Regions from separate parts of the Pseudonocardia sediminis genome, predicted to be linked through region 1. Evidence: riboswitches for the same ligand, from Rfam matches in the RefSeq annotation. Region 1 holds a riboswitch; each other region holds the start of a gene.
What was found. Region 1 has a riboswitch for S-adenosylmethionine ahead of EV383_RS09040 (LLM class flavin-dependent oxidoreductase). Riboswitches for the same ligand answer to the same signal wherever they lie in the genome.
Positions count from the first base shown of each region.

Region 2: linked by a shared signal. The riboswitch ahead of thrC (threonine synthase) and the one ahead of EV383_RS09040 (LLM class flavin-dependent oxidoreductase) in region 1 are both predicted to bind S-adenosylmethionine.
Region 3: linked by a shared signal. The riboswitch ahead of EV383_RS29285 (hypothetical protein) and the one ahead of EV383_RS09040 (LLM class flavin-dependent oxidoreductase) in region 1 are both predicted to bind S-adenosylmethionine.

Region 1 is NZ_SHKL01000001.1:1,909,618-1,915,628, forward strand. It holds gene EV383_RS09030 (aminotransferase class V-fold PLP-dependent enzyme) at 1-1,247, opposite strand, end outside; SAM riboswitch class IV at 1,290-1,404, opposite strand; SAM riboswitch class I at 1,545-1,640, shown strand; gene EV383_RS09040 (LLM class flavin-dependent oxidoreductase) at 1,826-3,037, shown strand; gene EV383_RS09045 (NtaA/DmoA family FMN-dependent monooxygenase) at 3,034-4,410, shown strand; gene EV383_RS09050 (ABC transporter substrate-binding protein) at 4,407-6,005, shown strand; gene EV383_RS09055 (ABC transporter permease) at 6,009-6,011, shown strand, end outside.
Region 2 is NZ_SHKL01000001.1:4,809,744-4,815,754, forward strand. It holds gene holA (DNA polymerase III subunit delta) at 274-1,254, opposite strand; SAM riboswitch class I at 1,389-1,535, shown strand; gene thrC (threonine synthase) at 1,542-2,810, shown strand; gene EV383_RS22525 (DNA internalization-related competence protein ComEC/Rec2) at 2,885-5,341, opposite strand; gene EV383_RS22530 (ComEA family DNA-binding protein) at 5,338-6,011, opposite strand, start outside.
Region 3 is NZ_SHKL01000001.1:6,250,091-6,256,101, forward strand. It holds gene EV383_RS29280 (diguanylate cyclase domain-containing protein) at 1-2,067, opposite strand, end outside; SAM riboswitch class I at 2,356-2,441, shown strand; gene EV383_RS29285 (hypothetical protein) at 2,620-2,883, shown strand; gene EV383_RS29290 (OsmC family protein) at 2,880-3,371, shown strand; gene EV383_RS29295 (beta-ketoacyl-ACP synthase III) at 3,444-4,394, shown strand; gene EV383_RS29300 (hypothetical protein) at 4,459-4,932, shown strand; gene EV383_RS29305 (DUF305 domain-containing protein) at 4,939-5,514, opposite strand; gene EV383_RS29310 (hypothetical protein) at 5,871-6,011, shown strand, end outside.

The DNA of each region.
Region 1 (6,011 bases):
AGCGCGGTCAGGGCGGAGAGGAGACGGTCGACGTCCTCGGCGGTGCTGCCCAGGCCGAGGCTGGCGCGCACGGCGTTCCCGTCGCCGGCCCCGTCCCCGCCGTCGGCGAGCCGGGCCAGCAGCGGGTGCGCGCAGAAGCGGCCGTCCCGGACCCCGATCCCGTGCTCGGCCGACAGGTACGCCGCGACCAGCCCGGCCGGGACGCCGTCGACGACGAAGCTCGCGACCGCCACCCGGTCCGGGGAGTCGTTCCAGATGCGCAGCGACGTGACGCCGTCGATCGCGTCGAGCCCGTCGGTGAGGCGGGTGAGCAGGGCGCGTTCGTGGGCGGGGGCGACCTCGTCCAGCAGGGGTGCGAGGGTCCGGCAGGCCGCCGCGAGCGCGGCGGCGCCGAGGACGTTCGGGGTGCCGGCCTCGTGCCGGTGCGGAGCGGGCGCCCACGCGGCCTCGGCGGTCGTCCCGTGGATGCCGACGTGGGCGACGGCACCGCCGCCGGCCAGGTGCGGCGCGGCCTCGTCGAGCCAGTCCCGGCGCCCGACGAGGGCGCCCGTGCCGTAGGGCGCGTAGAGCTTGTGCCCGGACAGGGCCACGTAGTCCGCGCCCCAGGCGGCGAGGTCGATGCGGCGGTGCGGTGCGGTCTGCGCGGCGTCGACGACGACGCGGGTGCCGTAGGCGTGGGCGATGTCGACGACCTGCGCGATCGGGAGCGTCTCGCCGGTGACGTTGGAGGCACCGGTGACGGCGAGCAGCGCGAAGGAGCCGCGGGCCAGCGCGTCGTCGACGGCGGCGAGCGTCGCGTCGACGCCGGCGCGGGCCGCGATCACCCGCGAACCGGGCCGGGACTGCCAGGGCAGCAGGTTCGCGTGGTGCTCCACGTCGAGGGTCAGCACCGGGCCGGGGACGCAGGAGGCGAGCAGGTTCAACGAGTCCGTGGTGTGGCGGGTGAACACCGTGACGTCGCCCGGGCGGGCGCCGACGAACTCCGCGACGGTCGTCCGGGCCGCCTCCAGCACGCGGGTGCACACCTGGGAGGCGTAGCCGGCGCCGCGGTGGACGCTCGCGTACCAGGGAAGCAGGGCGTTCACCTCGTCGGCGACGGCCTGCAGGGCGGGCGCGCTCGCGGCGACGTCGAGGTTGGCGTAGCGCACGCAGCGGCCGTCGACGAGCGGGACCTGCAGGTCGGCTCCGACGACGGAGGGAAGGTCCACGGCGGTCGCGGCGGGGGCGGTGGCAAGGGCGTGGGACATGGCGGTTCCTCGGGTCGATCAGGACCCTCAGACGTGCCGACGGGTCCGCGCTTGCCGCACGCGGGTGTCGCGCCGGCCCGGTCCTCACCCGGAGCACCCCACCGCGGAGGAGGGTTGCCGGCCAGCGAGCCGGGGCTTGACGCTGGCGCTCATGACCTGGCGGTGAAGTTACGAGCGCGTGATCGCCGATGTCAAGTGCGTGGGGCCGGGGCGTCGCGCATCACGTTCTTCATCGGAAGTGTTGACAGGCGACGGGAGTGGCTACCTAGAGTCGTGTCAGTACCCGATCACGGGTGCGCACCATCCAGAGCGGCCGAGAGACCTGGCTCGTCGACGCCGCAGCAACCCCCCGCATCCCGCGGGTGCGGGTGCTCACGCCGGGACCGATGGGGGGATCGATGAACGGAAACGCGGTGCGCGTGCCGTCCGTCGACCGCGCCTCCTTCCACGGGCGCTGCCGTCGTCACGTGGATCTCCTGCGCGTCACCAGCGCGGCCTGTCCGGCCTGACCGCCCCGGACCGGCCCCACCACCCGCAGTAGGCGGCGCCCCGCGCGCCGCAGGAAGCGGTCACCACCCATGTCCACTTCGGACCACCTTCGTCTCGCCGTCGCGCTGAGCGACGCCGGATGGCACCCCGCCGCCTGGCGCGAGGCCGACGCCCGCCCCGGTGAGCTGTTCACCGCCCGTTACTGGGCCGACCTCGCGGCGATCGCCGAGCGCGGCCTGCTCGACCTGATCACGATCGAGGACGGGTTCGGACTGCAGTCGACCGATCACCTCGCGGAGTCCGACCGGCGCACCGACCAGGTGCGCGGGCGGCTCGACGCGCATCTCGTCGCGGCCCTGCTCGCGCCCCTGACCAGCAGGATCGGACTCGTCCCCACCGTCACCACGACGCACACCGAGCCGTTCCACGTCGCGAACGCGCTCGCCACGCTCGACCACGACAGCCTCGGCCGCGCCGGGTGGCGGGTGCAGGTCTCGGCCCGCGCCGACGAGGCGCGCCACCTCGGGCGTCGCGCCCTGCCCGGCGTCCGCCGCGAGCACCTGGACACCCCGGAGACCGCCCGGGTCGTGCAGGAGCTCTTCGACGAGGCCGCGGACGCCGTCGAGGTCGCGCGCCGGCTCTGGGACAGCTGGGAGGACGACGCGGAGATCCGCGACGACGCCACCAACCGCTTCGTCGACCGGGACAAGCTGCACTACATCGACTTCTCCGGGGACCACTTCGACGTCCGCGGGCCCGCGATCACCCCGCGCCCGCCGCAGGGGCATCCGCTGGTCACCGTGCTCGCGCACCGCGAGGTGCCCTACCGCCTCGCCGCCCGCTCCGCCGACGTCGTGTTCGTGACCCCGCAGGACGTGGACGACGTCGCGTCGGTGATCGGTGACGTGCGCGCCGCGGAAGCGGCGGTCGGACGAGAGGGGGAGCCGCTGCGGATCCTCGGCGACCTGGTGGTCCTGCTCGACCACACGCAGGCCGCGGCGCAGGAGCGCCTGGCCCGCCTCGACGCCCGCGACCCGCTGCGCTCCGACGCCGCGATCCTCGCCACCACCCCGTCCGACCTGGCCGACCTGCTGGTCGCCTGGCACGAGGCCGGCCTCGACGGCTTCCGCCTGCGCCCGGGCGTCCTCCCCGACGACCTGAACGCAATCGCCGACGCGCTCGTCCCCGAGCTGCAGCGCCGCGGCGCGTTCCGCACCGCCTACGACGACACCACCCTGCGCGAGCGGTTCGGGCTCTCCCGCCCGGCCAGTCGCTACGCCACCGCCGGGAGCACCGCATGACCCGCAAGCAGATCATCCTCGGGGCGTACTTCCCCGGCGTGAACCACGACACCGTCTGGAGCGACCCCGCCTCCGGGAGCCACATCGACTTCGCCTCGTTCGCGCACTGGGCCCGCACCGCCGAGCGCGGCAAGCTGGACCTGCTGTTCCTCGCCGAGGGCCTGCGCCTGCGCGACCGCGGGGGCGCGATCTTCGACCAGGACGTCGTCGGGCGTCCGGACACGTTCACCGTGCTCGCCTCGCTGGCCGCGATCACCTCGCACATCGGCCTGGCCGGGACGATCAACTCCACCTACAACGAGCCCTACGAGCTGGCGCGCAAGTTCGCGACGCTGGACCTGCTCTCCGGCGGCCGCGCCGCCTGGAACGTCGTGACCAGCTCGGACGCCGACACCGGCGAGAACTTCCGGCGCGGCGGGTTCCTCGGGCACCACCAGCGCTACTCCCGGGCCCGCGAGACGCTCGAGCTCGTCCGCCGGCTGTGGGACTCCTGGGGTTCCGACGCGGTCGTCGCCGACAAGGACGCCGCCCGGTTCCTGCGCGACGGCGACGTCGGGGACTTCGCGTTCTCCGGCGAGCAGTTCGACGTCTCCGGCCGGTTCACCACCCCGCGCAGCCCGCAGGGGCACCCGGTGATCCTGCAGGCCGGGGAGTCGCCGTCCGGCCGGGACTTCGCCGCCGCGCACTCGGACGCGATCTTCTCCCGCTACCAGAAGTTCGACGAGGCCAAGGCGTTCTACGACGACGTCAAGTCCCGCGTCGCGAAGGCCGGCCGCAACCCCGACGAGGTGAAGATCCTCCCGTCGGCCGCGGTCGTCCTCGGCGACACCCTCGACGAGGCCCGGGACCGCCACGCCGAGATCCACCACCGCCAGGTGGACCCGCAGACCGCGATCGTCCTGGCCGAGATGGTCTGGAACCGCGACCTGTCCCGCGTCGACCCGGACGGCCCGGTGCCCGACCTCGACCCCACCCCGGACGCGCCCAAGTGGATCCGCGGGCGTGCTCCGCTGACCCAGGACGCACACGCCACCGCGGCCGCCTGGCGCGAGCTGGGCCGGGAGAAGAACCTGAGCCTGCGAGAGGTGGTCAAGCACGTGTTCGATCGCGCCGTGTTCGTCGGGACGCCGGAGTCGGTGGCCGACGAGATCGACCGCTACGTCCGCGACGGGGCCACCGACGGCTTCATCGTCGGCTCGCACGTGAGCCCGTCCGGGCTCGACGAGTTCGTCGACCGGGTCGTGCCGCGGCTCGTCGACCGCGGGGTGTTCCGCTCGGAGTACGCCGGCGCCACGCTGCGCGACAACCTCGGCCTCGCTCCACCCGCGCGGTTCGGCGAGCCTCGCCGGCACGACTCGTCGGTGGCGTCGTGAAGCGGGGATGCGCCGTCGCGGCCCTCGCCACGACCGCCGCGCTGACGCTGTCCGCGTGCGGCTCGGGCAGCGGGGGCGCGGGCGCCGACGCGGGCCCGCCCCGTCCCGGCGGGACGCTGACGTTCGCCGTCTCCAGCGACCAGGGATGCGCCGACCCGCAGCAGGTGACCAGCAACGACTCCGTCTACTCGGTCCGCCAGATCGTCGACTCGCTGACCGACCAGGACCCGGCCACCGGTGACATCAAGCCCTGGCTGGCCACCAGCTGGAAGGTCAACGCCGACGCCACGTCCTACGACTTCACGCTGCGCCCGGGCGTCACGTTCAGCGACGGGACGACGCTCGACGCGAACGCGGTCAAGGCCAACCTCGACCGGGTGCCGAAGATCGGGGCCCGGGGGAGCCTGCCCAAGGGCTACCTCTCCGGCTACCAGGGCACCACGGTGACGAGCCCGACGACGTTCACCGTCCGGTTCGCCCAGCCCAACGTGCAGTTCCTGCAGGCCACGTCCACGTACAGCCTCGGGATCCTGGCGCCGTCGAGCGTCGCGAAGACCGACGACGAGCGCTGCACCGGCGTCATCGGGTCCGGCCCGTTCGTGCTGGAGAGCTACACCAAGAACGACTCCACGGTCCTGACCAAGCGTGCCGGGTACGACTGGGGCTCGTCGCTGTTCACCCACCCCGGCGAGGCCTACCTCGACCGGGCCGAGTTCCGCGTCGTGCCCGAGTCCGGCGTGCGCACCGGCAGCCTGCAGTCCGGTGAGGTCGACGCGATCGCGAGCATCGGCCCGCAGGACGAGGCGCCGTTGAGCGGGGCCGGGGTCGACCTGCCCGCCCGGGCCAACCCCGGCCTGCCGTTCGGGATCGCGTTCAACCAGGCGAGCCCGCTCGGCAGCGACCCGGCGGTGCGCGAGGCCGTCTCGCTCGGGATCAACCGGCCCGAGGTCGTGAGCGCGGTGTTCACGTCCCAGACCAAGCCCGCAACCAGCGTCCTGGCCTCCAGCACGCCGGAGTACGTGGACAACAGCGCGCTGCTCGGGTTCGACGCCGCCCGCGCCGGCACCGTGCTCGACGCCGCCGGATGGCGGGCCGGGCCGGACGGGATCCGGGTGAAGAACGGGCAGAGGCTCACCGTGCCGATCACGTTCGCGAACAACCTCTCGACCGTGAAGCCCGCGCTGGAGCTGATCCAGCAGCAGCTGCGCGCCGTCGGGATCGACGCCCAGCTCAAGGAGATCCAGATCTCCGACGCGCCGGTGGTCCAGCAGAGCGGTGACTTCACGGCGTTCTGGGGCAACCTGACCCGCGCCGACCCGGACATCCTGCGCAGCCAGTACTGGACCGGGGGCACGAACTTCTACCGGGTGAAGCCCGGCCCGCTGGACGCCCTGCTCACCGGTCAGGCCGCGGCCACCGACCCGGCGCAGCGCACGGCACTGGTGGACCAGGCGCAGAAGTCGATGATCACCCAGCGCCTCAACGTCCCGGTGGTCGAGCTGACCACGACGCTCGGCGTCGGTCCGGCCGCGCACGACGTGGCGTTCGACGCGTCGTCGCGGATCCAGCTCCACGACACCTGGAAGTCGGAGTAACCCATG
Region 2 (6,011 bases), 2.9 Mb from region 1:
GCCGTCGTCGTGTTTCCGGGGCCGCCACCTGCGGACGGTCCCCTGCCCAGCACATGCGGCCGGTTCCCCTGCCCAGCCGCGCGCCGGGTCTTCCACTGCGCGTTCCGCGTCGTTCCGCGGGCGCGGCCGCGATCGCTCGACGACGCCGGGCGCGCGTCTGCATGACGGGCGCGCGCGGCGTGGTGCCCGAGCGCGAACGGCGTGGTGCCGATCCTGGATGCGCGACCGAGGCGCACCCGGCGGTCCGCCGGAGGCGAGGGCCGAGCTCCCGGATCAGCGGGTGGCGCGGGCGTCCAGGACGGCGAGGACGGCGCGTTCCAGGGCGTAGGCGGGGTCCGGGGAGGCGCCCTTCACGTCGGCGTTGACCCTCGCGGTGGCGGCGACGGCGACCGCGAGGGTCTCCGGACGCCAGGCGCGGACCTGGCCCTGGGCCTTGCGGATCTTCCAGGGCGGCATGCCCAGCTCCCCGGCGAGGCGGTTCGGGTCCCCGCGACCGGCCGAGCCGACCTTGGCCAGCGTGCGGACCGCGTCGGCCAGGGCGTCGGCGATCAGCACGTGCGGGGTGCCGATCACGAGTGCCCAGCGCAGGGCCTCCAGCGCGCCCGGGCGGTCCCCCGCGATCGTGGCGTCGGCGACGGCGAAGCCGGTCGACTCGGCGCGCCCGCGGTAGTACTGCCGCACGCCGTGCTCGTCGACCCGTCCGCCGGTGTCGGCCACCAGCTGACCGGCCGCGGCGGCGAGCTCGCGCAGGTCCGACCCCACGGCCTCGACCAGCACCGGGACCGCGTCCGGGGTGATGCTGCCGCCGTGCCTCCGCACCTCCGCGCGCACGAAGTCCGCCCGCTGCTCGGGGCGGGTGATCCGGGCGCAGTCGGTCGTCTCCGCCCCGGCCTTGCGCATCAGGTCGACCACGGCCTTGCCACGCGCACCGCCCGCGTGCTGGGCGACCAGCACGATCCCCGGCGCGGGGTCCTTCGCATAGGCGGCGATGGCCGCGGTGAGGTCCTTGTTCGCCTCGTGCGCGGCCATCAGCACGATCACCCGCGCCTCGGCGAACAGCGACGGGCTGAGCAGGCCGGCCAGCTCGCCCGGGGCGATGTCGGAGGTGCGGATCCGCCGCAGCTCGACGTCCGGGTCCTGCGTCCGGCACCGCCGCACGATGTCCTCGACGGCGCGTTCGGCCAGCAGCTCCTCCTCGCCGACGACGAGCTGGAGCTGCGCGGGAGGGCCGTCGTCACGTGCCGCGGGGCTCACGTGACCATGGTGGCCCACCACACCGACATCGGGTGACCCGGATCCCGTTCGGTGTTCTCGACTGGAAAACGTCGTCGGCGGTGTCGTAGTGTCAAGCTGCCTCCGTGTGATCACGGGTGGTCACAACTGCATATGGCTCATCCAGAGGGGCAGAGGGAACGGCCCGTTGAAGCCCCGGCAACCGACGTCGCACGACGATCCGCCCGATCACGTCTCCACGTGACCGGACGTCGACGAACACGGTGCCAACTCCGGCCCGCACAGTGCGGGACAGATGAGGAGATCACGTGACACTCACTGCTGCCCACGAGACGGCCACCAGCTACGACCTGGGCCCCGCTCGTGCTCTCAGCTGCCGCGAATGCGGCCACGAAGTCCCCCTCGCCGCCGAGTTCGCGTGCCCGCGATGTTTCGGCCCGCTCGAGGTGGCCTACGACTTCCCGAACGTCACCCGCGCCTCCATCGAGGCCGGCCCGAAGTCGATCTGGCGCTACAAGGACCTGCTGCCGGTGCCCACCACGGTCGCCGAGCACCCGAACACCGAGCCCGGCCTGACCCGACTGATCCAGGCCGACCGGCTCGCCGCCGCGCTGGGCGTGCGCAAGCTCTGGGTCAAGGACGACACCGGCAACCCGACGCACTCGTTCAAGGACCGCGTCGTCGCCGTCGCCCTGGCCGCTGCCCGTGAGCTGGGCTTCACGGTCCTGTGCTGCCCCTCGACCGGGAACCTGGCCAACGCCGTCGCCGCCGCCGCGGCCCGCGCCGGGTGGGATTCGGTCGTGCTGATCCCGTCCTCGCTGGAGCAGGCCAAGATCACGACGACCGCCGTGTACGGCGGCACGCTGCTCGCCGTCGACGGCAACTACGACGACGTCAACCGCCTCGCCACCGAGCTCGCGGCCGAGCACGAGGAGTGGGCGTTCGTCAACGTCAACGTCCGCCCCTACTACGCCGAGGGCTCCAAGACGCTGGGCTACGAGGTCGCCGAGCAGCTCGGCTGGCGCCTGCCGCAGCAGATCGTGGTGCCGGTGGCGTCCGGGTCGCAGCTGACCAAGGTCGACAAGGGCTTCCAGGAGTTCGGCAAGCTCGGGCTCGTCGAGCCGACCCCCTACACCGTGTTCGGTGCACAGGCCACGGGCTGCTCGCCGGTCGCGACCGCGTTCGAGGCCGGTCACGACGTGATCCAGCCGGTCAAGCCGGACACGATCGCCCGCTCGCTGGCCATCGGCAACCCGGCCGACGGCCCGTACGTGCTGGACTCGGTGCGCCGCACCGGGGGTTCGGTCGGGCACGTGACCGACGCCGAGGTGGTCGAGGGCATCCGCCTGCTCGCGCAGACCGAGGGCGTGTTCGCCGAGACCGCGGGCGGGGTCACCGTCGCGACCGCGAAGAAGCTGATCGAGGCCGGGAAGATCGACCCCGACGCCGAGACCGTCCTGCTGATCACCGGTGACGGACTCAAGACGCTCGACGCCGTGTCCGGCGAGGTCGGCCCGACCGCGACCGTGCCGTCGACCAGCAAGGCCGTCCGCGAGGCCCTGGCCCACCTGGCCTGAGCCACGCCGAGCACGACTCACGGGAGCGCCCGGCCGGACCCGTTCCGGCCGGGCGCTCCCGCGTCCGGTGGCGGTCATCTGCCACCGGACCGGCGGGGAGCGGGCTGCGGGTCGCCGCGGGCGACGAGGGCCATCTCCGGGCGGCCGTCGCCGTCGGAGTCCTCCGCGGCGGTGACGGCGACGTCGCCGGACTGGTCGGTGCGGGCGACGACGACCCCGGCGCCGGTCAGGGCGTCCATCATCCCGGGGTTCGGATGCCGGTAGGTGTTGCCGGCACCGACGCTGACCAGCGCAGCGCGCGGGCGCACGGCGTTGAGGAACGGCACGGAGCTGTAGCGGCTGCCGTGGTGCGGCATCTTGAGAACGTCGGCCTGCAGCGGGACGCCGGCGTTCAGCAGGTCGCCCTGCGACTCCAGCTCCACGTCGCCGGTGAGCAGCACGCTCCCGGCCGGGGTCTGCGCGCGCAGCACCAGCGAGCCGTCGTTGACCGCGGTGCCGTCGTCGGGGTCGACGTACTCCGAGGGGTGCAGCGGGCCGAGTACGTCGATCCGCAGCGCCGGCCAGGTCAGTGACCGCCCGGCCGCGAGCCCGACCAGCGGCGCACCGGCGGTGGCCGCCGCTGCAGCCACCTTCTGCAGGCCCCAGCGGGGCTCGCGGACCGGCCCGACGGCGACGGCGGAGGTCGGACGGTCGCGCAGGGCGCCGTTGATGCCGCCGATGTGGTCGGCGTGCAGGTGGCTGAGCACGAGCAGCGCGATCCCCTGCACGCCGAGGCGGTCCAGGCAAGCGTCGGTGGCACCGTCCTGCGGCCCGGTGTCGACCATCACGACCCAGCCCGGCGTCCCGGTGGCGAGCACCAGCGCGTCGCCCTGACCGACGTCGCACGCGACCGCGCTCCACCCGGCCGGTGGCCACCCCGGTGGGACCACCCGGGTCGGGACCAGCACCAGCAGCAGGCCGAGCAGGACCGCCAGCAGCAACGCGCGGATCCGCGGTCGCCGGCCCAGCGCGAGCAGGACCAGCAGCACCCCGGTGAGCAGCAGCGCACCACCGAGCCCGTCCGGCCACGGCAGCGCGCCACCCGGGACGGCGGCCGCGTGGTCGGCGACGAACACCAGCCACCGCACGGCGGGCCCGGCCAGCCACGCGCACGCCTGCGCCGCGTCCGGGCTGAGCGGCGAGACGACCGCACCCAGCACGCCGAGCACCGTCGCCGGGGCGACGGCCGGGACGACCAGCAGGTTCGCCACGACCGAGACGAGACTGACCTGCCCGCTCAGGCCGGCGATCAACGGCGCCGTCGCCAGCGCCGCCGCGGCCGGGACGACCAACGCCTCCGCCGCACCCGGCGGTACACCCCGTCCGCGCAGCCGCGCCGCCCAGACCGGTGCGAGCAGCACCAGCGCACCGGTGGCCAGCACGGAGAGCCCGAACCCGGCGTCGAGGGCGAGCGCGGGGTCGACGAGCAGCAGCACCAGCACGGCCGCCGACAGCGCCGGCACGGCGGAACGGGCCCGGCCGAGAGCCAGCGCCAGCAGCACCACCCCGCCCATGACGGCGGCTCGGAGCACCGACGGTGACGGCCGCGCCAGGATCACGAACCCGACGATCGCCAGCGCCGCCAGGACGGCGGCGATCCGTGGGTCGGCCCGGAACAGCCGCAGCAGGAGCAGCACCGCCCCGGCGACGATCGCGAGATTCGACCCGGACACGGCGGTCAGGTGGGTCAGCCCTGCGGTCCGGAAGTCCTGCTCGACCTCCGGGGTCTGGTTGCGGACGTCGCCCACCGCGAGGCCCGGGAGCAGGCCGGCCGGGGCCGTCGGCAGTGCCCGCGCGGCCGCGTCGCGCAGGCCGTCGCGCAGCGTCCCGGCGGCGGTCTGCCACCACGGCGCCGGGGCGACCGCCTCCGGGGAGCCGCGCACCCGCAGGACCGCCACCGTCAGGTCGGACCGCTGGGCCGGCGCGAGCAGCCCCTGCGCGGAGACCTCCTGCCCGGGCAGGAGACGGTCCCATCCCTCGGCCGGGGTGAGCAGCAGGACGTCACCGGAGAGCGACCACCGCCCATCCCCCGCGGTCGCCGAGACCAGCTCGGCCGGCACCAGTACCCGGGACGCACCGGGCTCGGCCCCGAACCCGGCCTGGCGCAGCGGGCGCGGGTCGTCGGTCAGTACGACCCGGACCTCGGCGGCAGCCCCGCGTTCGGCCGCGGCGCGGACCGGGTTCGCCTGCAACCCGGTCGCGTGCACGGTGATCAGGACGGCGGCGGCGAACGCGCAACCGCCCGCGGCCAGGAGCCCGTACCTCGACGGGGTGGGACGGCCGGTGAGGCGGGAACGGATCAGTCCCACCAGCACGGCGACCGCGGAGAGCAGGGCCGCGGCGATGCCTCCGGCCGGTCCGCCGAGCAGTCCGGCCAGCTGCGCGGCCCACGTCGCCAGCGCAGCCGGGACGAGGCGCAGGTCCGGCCGGGCCCCGGGGGCGGCCTCCGTGTCGTCCAGGACGGCATCGGGACCGCGGCGCCCGCTGCTCATACGGTCACCGCCTCGCGGAGCTGCGCGAACTTGCGTTCTCCGATGCCGTCGACCTCGCGCAGCTGCTCGACGCGGCTGAACCGCCCGTTCTGCGTGCGCCAGTCGAGGATCTTCTTGGCCGTCACCGGACCGACGCCGGGCAGTGCGTCGAGCTGCTCGGCGGTGGCCTGGTTCAGGTCGATCTTCGGCCCGGCCGCCCCACTCGCAGCCGCCCCGCCCGCAGCCGCCCCGCCCGACGCCCCGCCGCTCGACGACCCGCCACCGGAGGCCCCGCCACCCGAGGCTGCGCCGGGAGCGGCGTCCCCGCCGGCGGCACCTCCCGGAGCACCACCGCCGGACTGCGCGTCGGGAGCAGGCTTCACCCCGATCGCGACCTGCTCCCCGTCACCGAGTCGACGCGCGAGGTTGAGCACCGACAGGTCCACGCCGGGCAGTGCGCCACCGGCCGCGTCCACCGCGTCCGCGACGCGCGATCCGTCGGGCACCCGCACCAGCCCCGGTTTCGCCACCTTCCCGACGACGCTGACCACGAGCGGTCCCGCCTGCGCCGCCGGCGCCGGCGTGGGAGCCGCTCCCGATGCGGGCGAGCCGGGCCCGACGGAGACGGCGGGCAGGTCCCCGATCGGCTGCGCCTGCGGACGGCTCGACCACACCCCGAACCCGGCCAGCA
Region 3 (6,011 bases), 4.3 Mb from region 1:
GCGCAACGCCTCCGCCGCCGAGTCCGCGGCGCTGCGGGCACCGTCGCGCTCGCGGGGCGGCGCTTCCAGCACGACCACGAACTCGTCCCCGCCGGTGCGGGCCAGCGTGTCGCCGCCGCGCAGCACCCCGGCGATCCGCTGCGCCGTCACGACCAGGAGCGCGTCGCCCGCGGCGTGCCCGTGCGTGTCGTTGACGGTCTTGAACCCGTCGAGGTCGCAGAACAGCACCGGTGTCTGCGCTCCGTCGCGGGCCCGGTCGATCACCTCGGTCAGCCGGTCGCCGAGCGCGCGCCGGTTGACCAGCCCGGTCAGCGGATCGTGGGTGGCGGCGTGGGCCATCCGCTGCTCGGACTCGACGACGTCGGTGATGTCGCGGGAGACGCCGAGCAGCTCGGTGACCCGTCCCTGCGGGTCCCGGGTGAAGGGGGTGACCCGGCGGGAGAGCCAACGGTGGCTCCCGGACCCGTCGCGCACCCGCACCCGCAGCGGCTGGACGTCGCCGTCGAGCAGGCGGGTCGCGGCCTCGTTCGCGGCGTGCAGCGCGGGGCGGTCCTCCGGGTGCACCAGGCTGGGCCCGTCGCGGCGGTCGAGGTCGAGCACCTGCTCCGGGGTGAACCCGAGCATCGTCTCCACCGAGCGCGAGGCCCAGAGGACGGCGTGGGTGCCGGCGTCGGCGATGAAGATGATGTCCGGGCTGGCCGCGAGGACCGCGTCCTGGAACGTGACGGCGGCCTGCAGCCGGGCCTGCACGACGCGTTCCCCGGTGACGTCGGTGAACGTGGCGACGGCCCCCAGCAGGCGTCCGTCGCCCGCGGTGATCGGGCGGGCGTGCGCGACGACCTGGTGGTGCGGCTCGCCCGGCGGCTCGATCCGCAGCTGCAGTCCGGTCAGGACCTCCCCGGCCAGGGCGCGACGCAACGGCGTCCGCGACGGCGGGACGGGACCGTCCGGTTCGGACACCGACAGGCGCTGCGCCAGGACGTCCGGGTCGACCGGCTCGTCGTCGGCGACGCCGGTGATCCTGCGGTGCGCCGGGTTGCGCAGCACGATCCGGCCGTCGGCGTCGCAGGCCAGGACCCCGGCGTCGACGGTCTCCAGGACGGCCCGGTCGAACTCCAGCCGGTCGGCGAGTGCGCGCAGGGCGGCGTCGCGCTGGGCCACCGTCAGCGTCACCACGAGCACGGCGAACACGCACACCACGAGGAACGTCTGGACCAGGGCGAGCGGTGCGTACGGGGACGAGACGGCCGCGGCCGCGAACGGGCCGCCGCCGTGCACCGTCAGTAGCGCCACCAGCAGCCCGACCACCAGCACCTGCCAGCCGACGGTCCGGGGGCCGAGCCGCAGCCCGGTCCCGACCAGGACGGCCAGCGGCAGGAACGCCAGCGGCCAGGTCTGGCCCGGGGCGAACGCCGCGACGGTCGTCCCGACCGCGAGCACCCACAGGCCGGCGGCCTCGGCCGGGTGGCGCCGCCGGCGGCGCGGCGGAAACGCCATCACCAGCGGCACCAGCAGCAGGACCGCCGCCGACCGCGACGCGACGAGCGACCAGAACAGCTGCACGGGCTCGTCGGACAGCGGCGGCGGCGCGGTCGGGGTCATGACGGCCGCCGCGACGAGCGCGCCGGCCGCCGCCGCGAGCAGCAGCCGCCCCAGGTCGGGGAGCGAGCGCAGACGCAACCGTCCCGCGAGCAGGAGCCCGGCGGTGGCCGCCTGCACGACGTCCCCGAGCGCCCACCCGACGACCACCTCCGGCGGGCGACCGACCAGCAGCCGCAGCACCGCCCCGGCGACCCCCACCGTGAGCAGGACCGCCGCCATCAGGGCGGCCCGGCGGGCACCGGACGGCGCGCGCCACCGCCCGCACCCGCCCGCGGCCACCGCGACCGCCACCGTCGCCGGGGCGACCCCCGGCCACCAGGCCCGCAGCCCCGTCCGCGACTCGGCGACCTGGATCGAGAGCAGACCGAGCCCGACCACCGCGACCGCGGTCCCGGCCAGCAGCCCCGCCACGACGGGCGGCCCGGGCGGTCGCCGACCGGGCCGGGTGCCCTGCGGCAGGGTCATGGGACTCCCGGGGTGGGGGCCGGCCGCTCGGTGCGGGGGACACCGGGCCGGGACGTCGCGGGCCGTGGGGAAGATCGGTTCGGCCGGAACGGCAGCAGACTATCCCGGCGGTGGTCATGATCACCACGATCGGAGGAGTACGACCTCGGCTCTTCATCGCCCACCGTCACCAACTCGGCAGACGAGTGATGCGCCAGGCCCCTGGCGGTCCGTTCGTCGTCAGGGGAGTGACGTGGCCCGGCCACCGTCTCCTTGACACTCCGCCTCCGCACCGGGTTTGCTGGGGACTTGCCATCCTGAGCGGCCGAGAGACCCGGATCGACGACGCCGCAGCAACCCGCACACGTGGGTGCTACCGCCGGGACCGATGGGAGACCGACGTGAAGACCCCGGCGAACGACGCCCTCGCGGTGTCGGTGTGGTCGAAGTCGATCTGGTGCAGGCGTCGCCACGTCGACCTCTGCCGGACCGGAGCGGCGCTCTGTCGGTGATGCCTCGCGGCCCCGTGGCCGCCGACGCGTCCCGATCCCTCGCACCTTCCGGAGCATCCGCATGTCCACACCTGCCACCGCCCCACTCCGCACGCCCGCACCGTCCCGGTCCCAGCGCCGCTCGGCCGTCGGCGACCGCCTGCTCGACAGCCTCGAGGCGCTCGTCGCCCGTCACCGTGCGCTCGCCCCGCACTCCCCGGAGGATCGGGGCCTGCACGCCGAGCTGATCACCGCCGAGGTCGCGCAGGAGCTCGCGATGGCCCGCCGGGCGCTCGCCCGCACCCCGCACCTGACCGTGGTCGAGCAGCCGGAGGACGATCGATGAGCGCCCCCGTCGTCGACCCGGCGACCCTGCTCGACGCCGCCGTCGCCGAGATCGACCAGGACGCGGCCAACGCCCGGATCTCGTTCCTCGCCACCGGCTCCGGTGCCGACGGCGTCCGGATCCGGCGCGAGTCCGGCGCGCCCGACGAGCCCGTCGACCTGGGCGGATCGCTGAACCCGGTCGAGCTGGCGCTGGCCGCGCTGGTCTCGTCGCAGATCGCGACGTACCGGTACCAGGCCTCGGCTCTCGGGATCCCGCTCGACGACGTCCGCGTGGACGTCGAGGGCGAGCTCGACGTCCGTGGGTTCTTCGGACTGGAGGGCACCGTCCGGCCCGGCCTCGACGACGTCCGGATCGCGGTCCACCCGCAGGGACCGGCGCCGGCGGAGGACTACGTCCGGCTCCTCGCCGAGGTCGACGCGCGATGCCCGGTGCTGGACCTGTTCCGGGCGCCGCCCACGGTGAGCACGAGACTCGTCACGTCCTGAAATCGAACCGGGCGGTAACCGCACCGCGAACTACAGTGGGTTCACACCTACGACAGGACGCGGGTCCCGTACATGCCATCTCGCGCGGCCGTACTGACCGGCATCGGTCACAGCCTGCCACCGGACGTCGTGACGAACCACGACCTCGCTGCACGTCTGGACACCACCGACGAGTGGATCCGGACACGCAGCGGTATCGGGTCACGTCACATCGTCCGGGGCGGGACGAGCACCTCCGACCTGGCCGTCGAGGCCGGGACGCTCGCCCTGAAGTCGGCCGGGGTCTCGGCGGTGGACATGGTCGTCGTGGCCACGAGCACCCCGGACCACCCGGTCCCGGCCACGGCACCGGCGGTGGCGACCCGGATCGGGCTCGGCACCGTGCCCGCCTTCGACCTCAACGCCGTGTGCTCCGGCTTCCTCTACGGCCTGGCCACCGCGAGCGCGATGATCACCGCCGGGCAGGCCGGCTCGGTGCTGCTGATCGCGGCGGACACGTTCTCCACGCTCGTCGACCCCGAGGACCGGGCCACGGCGTTCCTGTTCGGCGACGGAGCCGGGGCGGTCGTCCTCCGCGCCGGGACCCCGGGCGAGGCGGGCGAGGTGCTGGCCCTGGAGATGGGCAGCGACGGTGACGGCGAAGACCTGATCATCGTCCCGGACGCGGCGACCCCGTTCGCGATGCAGGGCCAGGCTGTCTACCGGCAGGCGGTGGCGCGGATGACCGAGTCCGCGCGGACCGTCATGGACCGGGTGGGCTGGGGCGTCGGCGACGTCGACCGGTTCGTCGGGCACCAGGCCAACCAGCGGATCCTGGACGCCGTCTGCGACCGGCTCGGGCTGCCGCGCGAGCGGGCGGTGAGCAACCTCGAACACGTCGGCAACACCGCCGCCGCGTCGATCCCGCTGGCGTTGTCGCAGGCCGCGGCCACGCTCCGTGGGGGCGACAGGGTCGTGCTCTCCGCGTTCGGCGGGGGCGCGACCTGGGGCGGGGCGGCGCTCACCTGGCCGTCCCTGCTCTGATCGATTCTCGTCGCACCGACAGGTGGCGGTATCTCCCGGCGCAACGGCTGCCTACCGTGAGTGCATGACGGTGAATGCGGACAGCCCGGCAGGAATGACCGACGCCCAACGCGTCGTCACGATCCCGGAGCTGAGCGCACCGAGCTACCTCCAGTCGGTGCTCTCCATCGCCTACCGCGACGAGGGCAACAGCGTCCCGCTGACGGTGGCCACATCGGCCGGGCTCGTGTTCGGCAACGCCGTGCACCCGACGGCCTGGCTTCACCGTCTCGGCGAGCAGCTGCGCGACCTGACCCGGGACGACCCGCACAACGAGTCCGCCCAGGCGATGGCCTCGATGTTCGACCAGATGGCCGAGGAGCGCAACGACGACACCCCCGGCCGGGACATCCCGATGAAGGACATCCACTGGATCTACTTCACCGACGCCCTGATCGCGCCCGTGCACAACGCGGTGCCCGCCTACCAGGAACCCGCCTGCTGGCAGATCGCCCTGCGTGACGTCACCGGCTGGACGATCGGGCTCCCGCCGGCCTGAGCGCGCTCACGATCCCGGCAGGTCGGCGGCCAGGCGGCGCAGCTCCGGGAGTTCGCCGGTGGGCGCGGTGGAGATCGACGTCGCCAGCTCGCGGGCCGGGCCGAACGTCCCACCGTCGAGCTCGAGGCGCGACATCTCCGCGGCCCCCGTCTCGCTGTCGGCCGACGCCAGCAGCACGTCGCGGTCGAACTCCGCCGCCGGTGCCGCCGTCAGACGGGCGAGCGTCGCATCGTCGATCCAGCCGGCGGCCGCCGTCGCGTCCCCGGACTGCGGGGTGAGGCCGAGCTCGGTGACCCAGCTGGTGAGCCGCTGCTCCTCGGGTGTCTGCTCGGCGACGATCCGCCGCCCGAAGGCCCGCACGCGAGGGTCGGTGCCCCGGGCCGCGGCCAGCTCACCGACCTCGATCGCCCGCCGGTGGTGCGGCAGCATGTGCTGGACGAACGCCGCGTCGACCGCGGTGGGCCCGCCCGCCGGCGCCGGCTCGGGAGCCTCCGTGGCGGACAGCCGGCTGCACGCCGCGGCCACGGCCAGGAACGCCGCGACGACGAGCACCGCGCGGGAGGCCGTGCGGACCGTCGCCATGGAGCGAGTGTGCTCCGACGGGCCCGTCCCCGCCCGGCTCCTCGCGTGGACCGGCAGCTCCCGATGTCCTCGCCGGCGCCGTCATGATCGATCTGTGGGTGACGATCGGTGCCACCCGTGGCACCGATCGCACCTCACAGATCGATCATCCCGCTGCGCCGGTGGCGACGGCACCGATCCACACCGTCGGGGTAACGCTCCGTACCGAATCGACGACGCATCACCCGTGCGGCATGGAGAAACCTCTCCACACGATCGAGCCGCGGCGACGTCGACCGCGGAGGATCTTGGTGAGTGGGCGGAATCAACCGCGCGGACCGGACGGTCGGTGGATCAAGAGTTCCGGTGTCCTCGCCGTGATCCTCGCCGTGGTCGTCGGAATCGGGATCAACGGCGGCGCGATCGGGTCGTCTGCCGGAAGCAGCGGTGCCGCCGGAAGATCCGGGACCGGTAAGACCCAGTCGAAGGCACGCGACCGCGACACCACGGCTCTCGTC